4 regions of the Bacillus sp. DX3.1 genome follow, and region 1 is predicted to be linked to each of the others. Evidence: riboswitches for the same ligand, from Rfam matches in the RefSeq annotation. Region 1 holds a riboswitch; each other region holds the start of a gene.
The links. A riboswitch is a leader RNA that binds a small molecule or an ion and turns the genes downstream of it on or off. The one in region 1 is predicted to bind S-adenosylmethionine.

Region 1 (2,204 bases):
ATGATTATTGATCGCGGCAGTAAGACTTTTGGCTATGCAGTCCATAATGGAAGTAAGCTTTGGAGCGAATCTGTTAACAATGGAATTAATAAATGGAGTGAAATTACAAACGAAGGAAATAAGAAATAACATTGATAAGAAAAACGGAAATTAATTCAAAAGAAGCTTTGCGCCTTCACGCAAAGCTTCTTTCTTCTTATATTATAGACTAGCTTGCTCTTTTAAAGTTGCTGCTTTGTCTGTACGTTCCCATGAAAGGTCTACATCAGTACGTCCGAAGTGGCCGTAAGCTGCTGTTTGTTTGTAAATTGGGCGACGTAAGTCTAACATTTTGATGATACCAGCTGGGCGAAGATCGAAGTTGCTACGTACTAGTTCTACTAATACATCTTCAGATACTTTACCAGTGCCGAATGTATCAACTGAAATTGATACCGGTTGCGCTACGCCGATTGCGTATGCAAGTTGTACTTCTGCTTTTTCAGCAAGACCCGCTGCTACGATGTTTTTCGCAACATAACGAGCTGCGTATGCTGCAGAACGGTCAACCTTTGTTGCATCTTTACCAGAGAATGCACCGCCGCCGTGACGAGCATATCCACCATAAGTATCAACGATAATTTTACGTCCTGTTAAACCAGCATCCCCTTGTGGTCCACCGATTACAAAACGGCCAGTTGGGTTAATGAAGAATTTCGTTTCTTCATCCATTAATTCTGCTGGTACTACAGATTTGATTACGTGCTCTTTTAAATCGCTATCGATTTGTTCCCATGTAACTTCTGGATGATGCTGTGTAGAAATTACAATTGTATCGATACGTACTGGTTTACCATTTTCATCATACTCAACTGTAACTTGCGTTTTACCGTCTGGACGTAAATATTCTAATGTTTCATCTTTACGAACTTCCGTTAAACGACGAGCTAATTTGTGAGCAAGTGAGATTGGAAGTGGCATTAATTCTTTTGTTTCATTACATGCGAAACCAAACATTAAACCTTGGTCACCCGCACCAATTGCTTCAATCTCTTCATCAGTCATTTGACCTTCACGCGCTTCTAACGCTTTGTCAACACCCATTGCGATATCAGCAGATTGCTCATCGATAGCTGTTAAAACTGCACAAGTTTCTGCATCGAATCCGTATTTTGCACGCGTATAGCCGATGCCTTGAATTGTTTCGCGAACGATTTTTGGAATATCTACATAAGTAGAAGTTGTAATTTCCCCCGCTACCAATACTAAACCAGTTGTTACTGTTGTTTCACAAGCTACACGTGCATTTGCGTCTTTTGCTAAGATCGCGTCTAAAATTGAATCAGAAATTTGGTCACAAATTTTATCTGGATGTCCTTCAGTTACAGACTCAGATGTGAACAGATGACGTTTTTTTGTCATGTGGTAAACCTCCCTACAGTAATTGTATATATTGTACGGAACTCATCCTTAATTTGCCACAAACTGCGACATTCATATATTCTCCCACAAGTATAAAGAAAAACCTTTCCTATTTATAATAGAGGAAAGGTTTAATTTGCTACTTGCATACTGCTTTTTGCCCTTTGCTCTTATCGTTCGAGACCAATAAGCCTCGCACAGGTTTTAGCACCTATTCACTTGTCTTTACCGTACAAGTGAGGTTGCTGGGCTTCATCGGGCCTGTCCCTCCGCCAGCTCGGGATAAGAGAGTATCCGTCCCAACCTATACTAAAGAAATGATATTTATTTGTCAATTAATATTCACATATTCCTACAAGTTTTTCACATTTTTTGTCGAATGAAATATCTAGAAAAGAAATAATACATTCGCACAAACAAAAACAAATAAATAGTATACATTATTTATATGATTGTGTTATACTCTTGATGGGGATTACGAGAAATAATTCATTAAATTAAAAAGGATGGTATGTAACTATGAGTACTGTGAATGTCCAAATTGGATTACATGAATTACTGAACGGAAGCAATGCACAGGTTCAATTAAGCGTTCCACAATTAGTGGAAAAAGTACTAATGAGAAATGAAGGAAAATTAACTTCTACTGGTGCAGTTTCTGCTTCAACAGGAAAATATACAGGACGTTCTCCTAAAGATAAATTCATTGTGAAAGAAACATCGGTTGCGGATAAAATTGCTTGGGGACCTGTAAATCAACCGATTTCTGAAGAACATTTTAATAAATTATATACGAAAGTGTT
Region 2 (2,204 bases), 680 kb from region 1:
TTTTTACCAGACTATACAAAAATCGACCACAACACTGCTGATAGAGCAAAATTAATGTTTTTAAATTATCCAAACAACCCGACTGGTGTTACTGCATCAAAAGAATTTTTTGAAGAAACGATTTCTTTTGCAAATGAGCATGATATTTTAGTTGTACATGACTTTGCTTACGGAGCAATTGGTTTTGACGGTAAAAAACCAACGAGTTTCCTACAAGCAAAAGGTGCGAAGGATGTTGGGATCGAGATTTATACATTATCAAAAACATTTAATATGGCTGGCTGGCGTATCGCTTTTGCCATCGGTAACGAAAGTGTAATTGAAACTATTAATTTACTACAAGACCATATGTATGTCAGTATTTTCGGTGCGGTGCAAGAAGCAGCTTGTGAAGCACTATTAAGCTCGCAAACTTGCGTGAATGAACTGGTAGAACGCTATGAATCACGAAGAAATGCACTCATTACAGCTTGCCGCTCTATTGGCTGGAATGTTGTCGCACCAAATGGATCGTTTTTTGTATGGCTTCCCGTTCCTGATGGATTTACATCGGCACAATTTGCTGACTTATTGTTAGAAAAGGCACACGTAGCAGTTGCTCCTGGCATTGGATTTGGTGAATATGGAGAAGGCTATGTACGCGTTGGATTATTACATACAGAAGAGCGGCTGCAAGAAGCTGTCCAACGCATCCAAAAATTAAAAATTTTTAAAAACCCATTGACAAATTAAATGCGATGTGAAAAAATTCAGATATCGAAAAAATTTAAACATTTCTAAATACTTCTTATCAAGAGCAGGTGGAGGGACGAGCCCGACGAAACCCGGCAACCGATCTACAATTGTAGACACGGTGCTAATTCTCGCAGCATTATGCTGACAGATAAGGAGCTGGTTGTAAAAAAACCTCTCCTTAGCTGAGAGGTTTTTTTATTTAACTAGGAGGTTATGAAAATGAGCGGAATAACAGCAACATATTTAATCCATGATGATTCTCACAATTTAATGCAAAAAGCAGAGCAAATTGCACTCGGTTTAACGATTGGTTCATGGACACATTTACCACATTTATTACAAGAACAATTAAAACAACATAAAGGCACTGTCATTGGTGTCGAAGAATTAGAAGAACAAGAACATGTTAATACTTATCTTGGTAAAAGAATTACACGTGGACTGATTAAAATTCATTATCCAGCGCTAAATTTCAGTCCTGATTTACCAGCAATTTTAACAACAGTATTTGGAAAATTATCACTAGATGGCGAAGTAAAACTTATCGATTTAACGTTTTCAGATGACTTAAAAGCGACATTCCCTGGTCCAAAGTTCGGTATTGAAGGAATCCGAAATCTTTTACAAGTTCATGATCGTCCTCTTCTTATGAGCATTTTTAAAGGTATGATTGGTCGCAACATCGGATATTTAAAAACACAATTACGTGATCAAGCAAACGGTGGTGTAGATATCGTAAAAGATGATGAAATTTTATTTGAAAATTCATTAACGCCACTCACACAGCGGATTGAGTCAGGAAAAGAAGTGTTACAGTCTGTATATGAAACATATGGTCATAGGACGTTATATGCGGTTAACTTATCAGGACGCACATACGATTTAAAAGATAACGCGAAACGTGCTGCCCTGGCTGGTGCAGATGTTCTTCTATTCAATGTATTCTCTTATGGATTAGACGTACTTCAATCACTTGCAGAAGATGATGATATATCAATCCCCATTATGGCTCATCCTGCCGTAAGCGGTGCTTATACTTCATCAAAATTATACGGATTCTCTTCTCCGTTACTACTTGGAAAACTACTTCGTTATGCTGGTGCAGATTTCTCTTTATTCCCATCTCCATATGGCAGTGTTGCACTGGAGAAAGAAGAAGCGCTTCTTGTCTCAAAAACACTCGTTGATGAGAATGAACCGTTGAAGAGTAGTTTCCCTGTCCCATCAGCCGGTATTCATCCTGGCTTTGTTCCCTTTATCCTTCGTGATTTTGGCACAGATGTTGTCATTAACGCAGGTGGCGGTATTCATGGTCATCTAGCTGGTGCACAGGGTGGCGGAAAAGCATTTCGAGCAGCTATCCGTGCAACATTACAAGGAACGCCACTACATGAAGTGGACGATACTGATTTACATGCAGCATTGCGATTATGGGGCAATCCATCTGACGAGGTGAAATCATGAACATT
Region 3 (2,204 bases), 490 kb from region 1:
CGTGTCGCTTTGCGACAGCTGCAACAGCAGCAATGTCTGTTACTTGCATCAACGGATTCGTTGGTGTTTCTATAAAAATAGCTTTTGTTTGAGAAGAGATTGCTCGTTCTATCTGCTCGATAGATTGTGTATCTACGTATCTACATCGAATATTCCACTTGTCTTCATGTTCAGAAAAGAGACGATAGGTGCCTCCATATAAGTCTTCTGATACGATAAGCTCATCACCAGAACGGAACAGTGAAAGAACGAGAAGAACAGCTGCCATTCCAGAACTACAGGCATATCCCTGCTTACCTTGTTCTAAATCAGTGATGGCATGCTCTAATAGAAGACGTGTTGGATTTCCTGTTCTTGAATAGTCAAAGCCAGTGGATTTTCCAATTCCTTCATGCCGATATGCGGTTGAAAAGTAAACAGGTGGATTAACTGTTCCAGTTGTTTTTTCACTCCGGTTTCCAATTTGGGCAAGTTTTGTTTCGATTGTTGACATGTATAATTCCTCCTTATATAAAGTTAGACTTTCATCAGTGGGGCTGTATTCCTCATGGATGATTAGCCCTCATCAATCGGGCTTTAACGAGCAGTTTATCCGCCACCTAACTGCTTTGATTTAGGTGGGATATTACTGCCCGTTAGTGGGGAAAAAATAAAAAAAGCCTTCTAAGAAGAAGGCTTTTATGCGAATATAGTCTTCTTCTTATCTGTCAAATCTTTTCACAATTTGCTGGAATTAGCACCTTATTAACGGTCACGTTAATGGTTGCTGAGGTGTCAACGGGCCAGTCCCTCTACCTCTCTAGATAAGAATATTTTGTATGAAATTTTATTATGTTTTTAACTTTACAATAAAAGTTATGAGAATTGCAACTTTATTTTAAATAATTTTTATTTTCTCTCTATAATTATTGACTTTTATTTTCTCTCATGCTAAATTTATGAGAAAATTAACAAAGATTGTTAAAAGGTACACGTATTTCCTTTTAGTTACATAATTAAATAATAAAGACGAACTCTTATTGAGAGCGGTGGAGGGAAAAGGCCCTGTGAAACCCGGCAACCTTCAAACAGAATGTTTGAAACGGTGCTAATACCTGCAAAACAACTTGTTTTGCATGATAAGAGGAGGATTAATGATGTCCCCCTCTTCAAGGCGAAGAGGGGGTTTTTATATTGATAGAAAAGAGGGAGACAGGTGAAATTACTAGATTTATTGTCAAAAGGAATTGTTATCGGTGATGGAGCAGTCGGGACATTGTTACATTCTCATGGTTTGCAAAGTAGTTTTGAAGAGTTAAATCTTTCTGATCCAGATCGTATTATATCAATTCACAAACAATATGTGGCTGCTGGTGCGGATATCATTCAAACAAATACGTATGGTGCAAATGAAGCTAAACTGCGCATGTATGGTTTGGAGAACCAGGTTGTCAAAATTAATAAGGAAGCGGTTAAACTTGCAAAATCGGCAGTGACAGATAGAAATGCAATTTTAGGGACAATTGGTGGGATGAAGCATATTGGAGCGGTTACAACGACTGATATGGAACGTGAGTTTATGCTACTTGAGCAAGCGGGTGCCTTGCTTGAGGGAGAGGTTGATGGACTGTTATTAGAAACATTTTATGATGAGTTTGAATTGCTGCATGCTGTTAAAGTGTTGCGGAAACAAACAACCATTCCAATTATTGCACAGCTTGCTCTTCATGAAGCTGGTACAACACAAAACGGCAATGATGTAAATAAAATGTTAGCTCAGCTTCTAGACCACGGAGCAAATGTTGTTGGGCTAAACTGTCAATTAGGGCCGCTTCATATGACGGAAGCTTTCAAAATGATATCGATTCCGAAAAAAGGTTATTTGTCAGCTTATCCAAATGCAGGTCTTCCAAACTATGTAGAAGGGCGTTATGTATATGAAGGAAGTCCAGCGTATTTTGAAGAGATGACACCAAAGTTTATTGAGCAAGGTATCCGTTTGTTGGGAGGGTGTTGTGGAACAACACCCGCACATATCCAGGGGATGAAACGTGCTCTTGAAAATGTAATACCCGTTACAGAAAAGCAGGTTGTCCAGCGGCCACAAGTGATTCATACGCAAACGAAACGCGCTGGTAATCATGTTACGCTTGCCGAGAAAGCGAAGAAACAAACGACGGTTATCGTTGAATTAGATCCACCAAAAACACTGGATACACAACGCT
Region 4 (2,204 bases), 2.1 Mb from region 1:
AGATTGGTAATCATCTTTTCCTAAAAATCCTACAAGCGGAGTATAACCACCTGTTGCAAGAAGGTTTAAATCACTTAAAGAAATTTTGTCCAATTCAATTTCCTTTACAATATGTCCTGTTTCATATGTTTCATCAACTCGATTTACTAATACCTTTGTATCACTCATTTTTCTGTACTCCTTCTTATTTATATTAGGAATGTTCATAACCCTATTGATCATGAAGGCCACATTCCGTTTTCATCTTTCCAGACCATCGACCTTCCCTTGAATCTCCTCCCACTTCCACAGGTAATGTGCATTTTTCACACCCAATACTTGGATATCCAACATCGTGCAACGGATTATATGGCAAACTATGCTTATATACATAGCGCCATATTTCCTTCCATGTCCAATGAATAAGCGGACATATTTTAATAGATTGAAAGCGATGATCTTGGTTTATAAACTGTGTATGTTTACGCGTTTCAGATTGCTCTCTTCTTAATCCTGATATCCACGCTTTTCCACCCTTTAAAGATTCTTCTAGCGGTAAAATTTTTCTTAATTTACAGCAAAGATTCGGATTACGCTCCCACAACTTTTCTCCATGCTCTTTTGCTTGTTCCTCGAGTGTAGAAGCAGGTTGTTTTTTAATAATTTTCAAATCAGGAAATCTTCCTCTCACTCGCTGAATTAAATCGTACGTTTCTTGAAAATGAACGTTCGTATCTAAAAATACAACTTTCGCAGATGGATTTACTTGGTTTATAAGGTGTAACAGCACCATTCCTTCCACCCCAAAGCTGCACGCATACACGATTTCCTCCCCATACTGTTCATACGCCCAACGTAATACTTGTAATGCGCCTTTTGTTTCGTCTTCCTCAGAAAAAGAAATGACATCTTCTTTCCATGCTTCGTACGTTAACATTGTTTTTCCCCCTGTAACGCAAAAAGACGGTTTTAACCTATTACATAGGTTAAAACCGCCTCTAGTTTTTCTAGTCAGCGCTTTTATTTTAAGCGTACTTTTTCACTTTTCTCAAGTTGAATCACTTTGCCATCTTGCACAACAATTGTAATTGAGCCATATTTCATATCCGCAAGCATTGTTTGAATTTTCTCAGCTACTTCGTCAAAATGTCCACGCACTCCCACGAACAGCCCCCCTTTTTTCATTCATAAAAAAAATCTTTTCCATTTCGAAAAGACTGTTCGGTAATATATTTACCTTATCTTTCAAAATGGATGCCATTTTGCTGGAATTAGCACCTTGCTTCTATAAGCAGGTTGCCGAGCTTCGTAGGGCCAGTTCCCTCCGCTTCTCTTGATAAGCTATTCTTTGTATTTGTATTTTATCATAATTCAGATTTTTTTCAATCCTAGTTTTCCGATATATTTTATATTTTTTATTTTTTTAAAAGGAGCTGCTCACTTTAAGCAACTCCTTTTTTCCGTTATACAAGCTCTTTAATACGTATGCGATCGTTCCCAATTATATTTTCATATGTTTCACGGTCAACAACAACTTGTGATTTTCCACCTTTTGCAAATACTACGGCTGGACGACAGATTCGGTTATAATTATTAGCCATTGAATACCCATATGCTCCCGTACAAGATATTGCTAACAAATCCGCTGAAGCGACTTTCGGTAATTCTATATCCCAAATGAGCATATCTCCGCTCTCACAACACTTTCCAGCAATCGAAACAACCTCTTCATCTTCTTCTTTTCCTCGATTTGCGAGCATTGCCTCATAACGTGCACCATATAAAGCAGGTCGTAAATTATCTGTCATCCCACCATCGACTGACACATATTTACGAATTCCTGGAATATCTTTTACCGCCCCTACTGTATAAAGCGTCGTTCCTGCATCCCCAACAATGCTACGTCCTGGCTCAACCCAAATTTCAGGAAGCGGATACTCACATGCAGTAAATTGTTCTCGCACTGCAGTTGTTACAGCTTGCACATACGTCTCAAGTGTAAGTGGTGTATCTCCTTCCGTATATCGAATACCAAAACCGCCACCAACATTTAATACGTTCACCGTATAGCTAGTTTGTTCTCTTAGCTCCTCTAGGAAACTACGCAATACTTCAATTGCACGAACAAACCCTGCTGTTTCAAAAATTTGCGAACCAATATGTGAATGGATACCTAACACGTTATAATTTGATTTTTCTAGTGCCATTTTGATCGCTTGCAAAGC

Region 2: another riboswitch for S-adenosylmethionine. It lies ahead of mtnW (2,3-diketo-5-methylthiopentyl-1-phosphate enolase); the one in region 1 lies ahead of metK (methionine adenosyltransferase).
Region 3: another riboswitch for S-adenosylmethionine. It lies ahead of QRE67_RS19890 (bifunctional homocysteine S-methyltransferase/methylenetetrahydrofolate reductase); the one in region 1 lies ahead of metK (methionine adenosyltransferase).
Region 4: another riboswitch for S-adenosylmethionine. It lies ahead of QRE67_RS06935 (YezD family protein); the one in region 1 lies ahead of metK (methionine adenosyltransferase).

The regions. Positions count from the first base shown of each region.
Region 1 is NZ_CP128153.1:4,453,560-4,455,763, forward strand. It holds gene QRE67_RS22340 (VWA domain-containing protein) at 1-129, shown strand, start outside; gene metK (methionine adenosyltransferase) at 202-1,401, opposite strand; SAM riboswitch class I at 1,569-1,690, opposite strand; gene pckA (phosphoenolpyruvate carboxykinase (ATP)) at 1,921-2,204, shown strand, end outside.
Region 2 is NZ_CP128153.1:3,768,809-3,771,012, forward strand. It holds gene QRE67_RS18730 (pyridoxal phosphate-dependent aminotransferase) at 1-732, shown strand, start outside; SAM riboswitch class I at 785-890, shown strand; gene mtnW (2,3-diketo-5-methylthiopentyl-1-phosphate enolase) at 955-2,199, shown strand; gene QRE67_RS18740 (2-hydroxy-3-keto-5-methylthiopentenyl-1-phosphate phosphatase) at 2,196-2,204, shown strand, end outside.
Region 3 is NZ_CP128153.1:3,965,787-3,967,990, reverse strand. It holds gene QRE67_RS19895 (methionine biosynthesis PLP-dependent protein) at 1-493, opposite strand, end outside; SAM riboswitch class I at 698-810, opposite strand; SAM riboswitch class I at 1,014-1,125, shown strand; gene QRE67_RS19890 (bifunctional homocysteine S-methyltransferase/methylenetetrahydrofolate reductase) at 1,196-2,204, shown strand, end outside.
Region 4 is NZ_CP128153.1:1,388,614-1,390,817, reverse strand. It holds gene sat (sulfate adenylyltransferase) at 1-168, opposite strand, end outside; gene QRE67_RS06940 (phosphoadenylyl-sulfate reductase) at 212-916, opposite strand; gene QRE67_RS06935 (YezD family protein) at 1,000-1,143, opposite strand; SAM riboswitch class I at 1,215-1,322, opposite strand; gene lysA (diaminopimelate decarboxylase) at 1,443-2,204, opposite strand, start outside.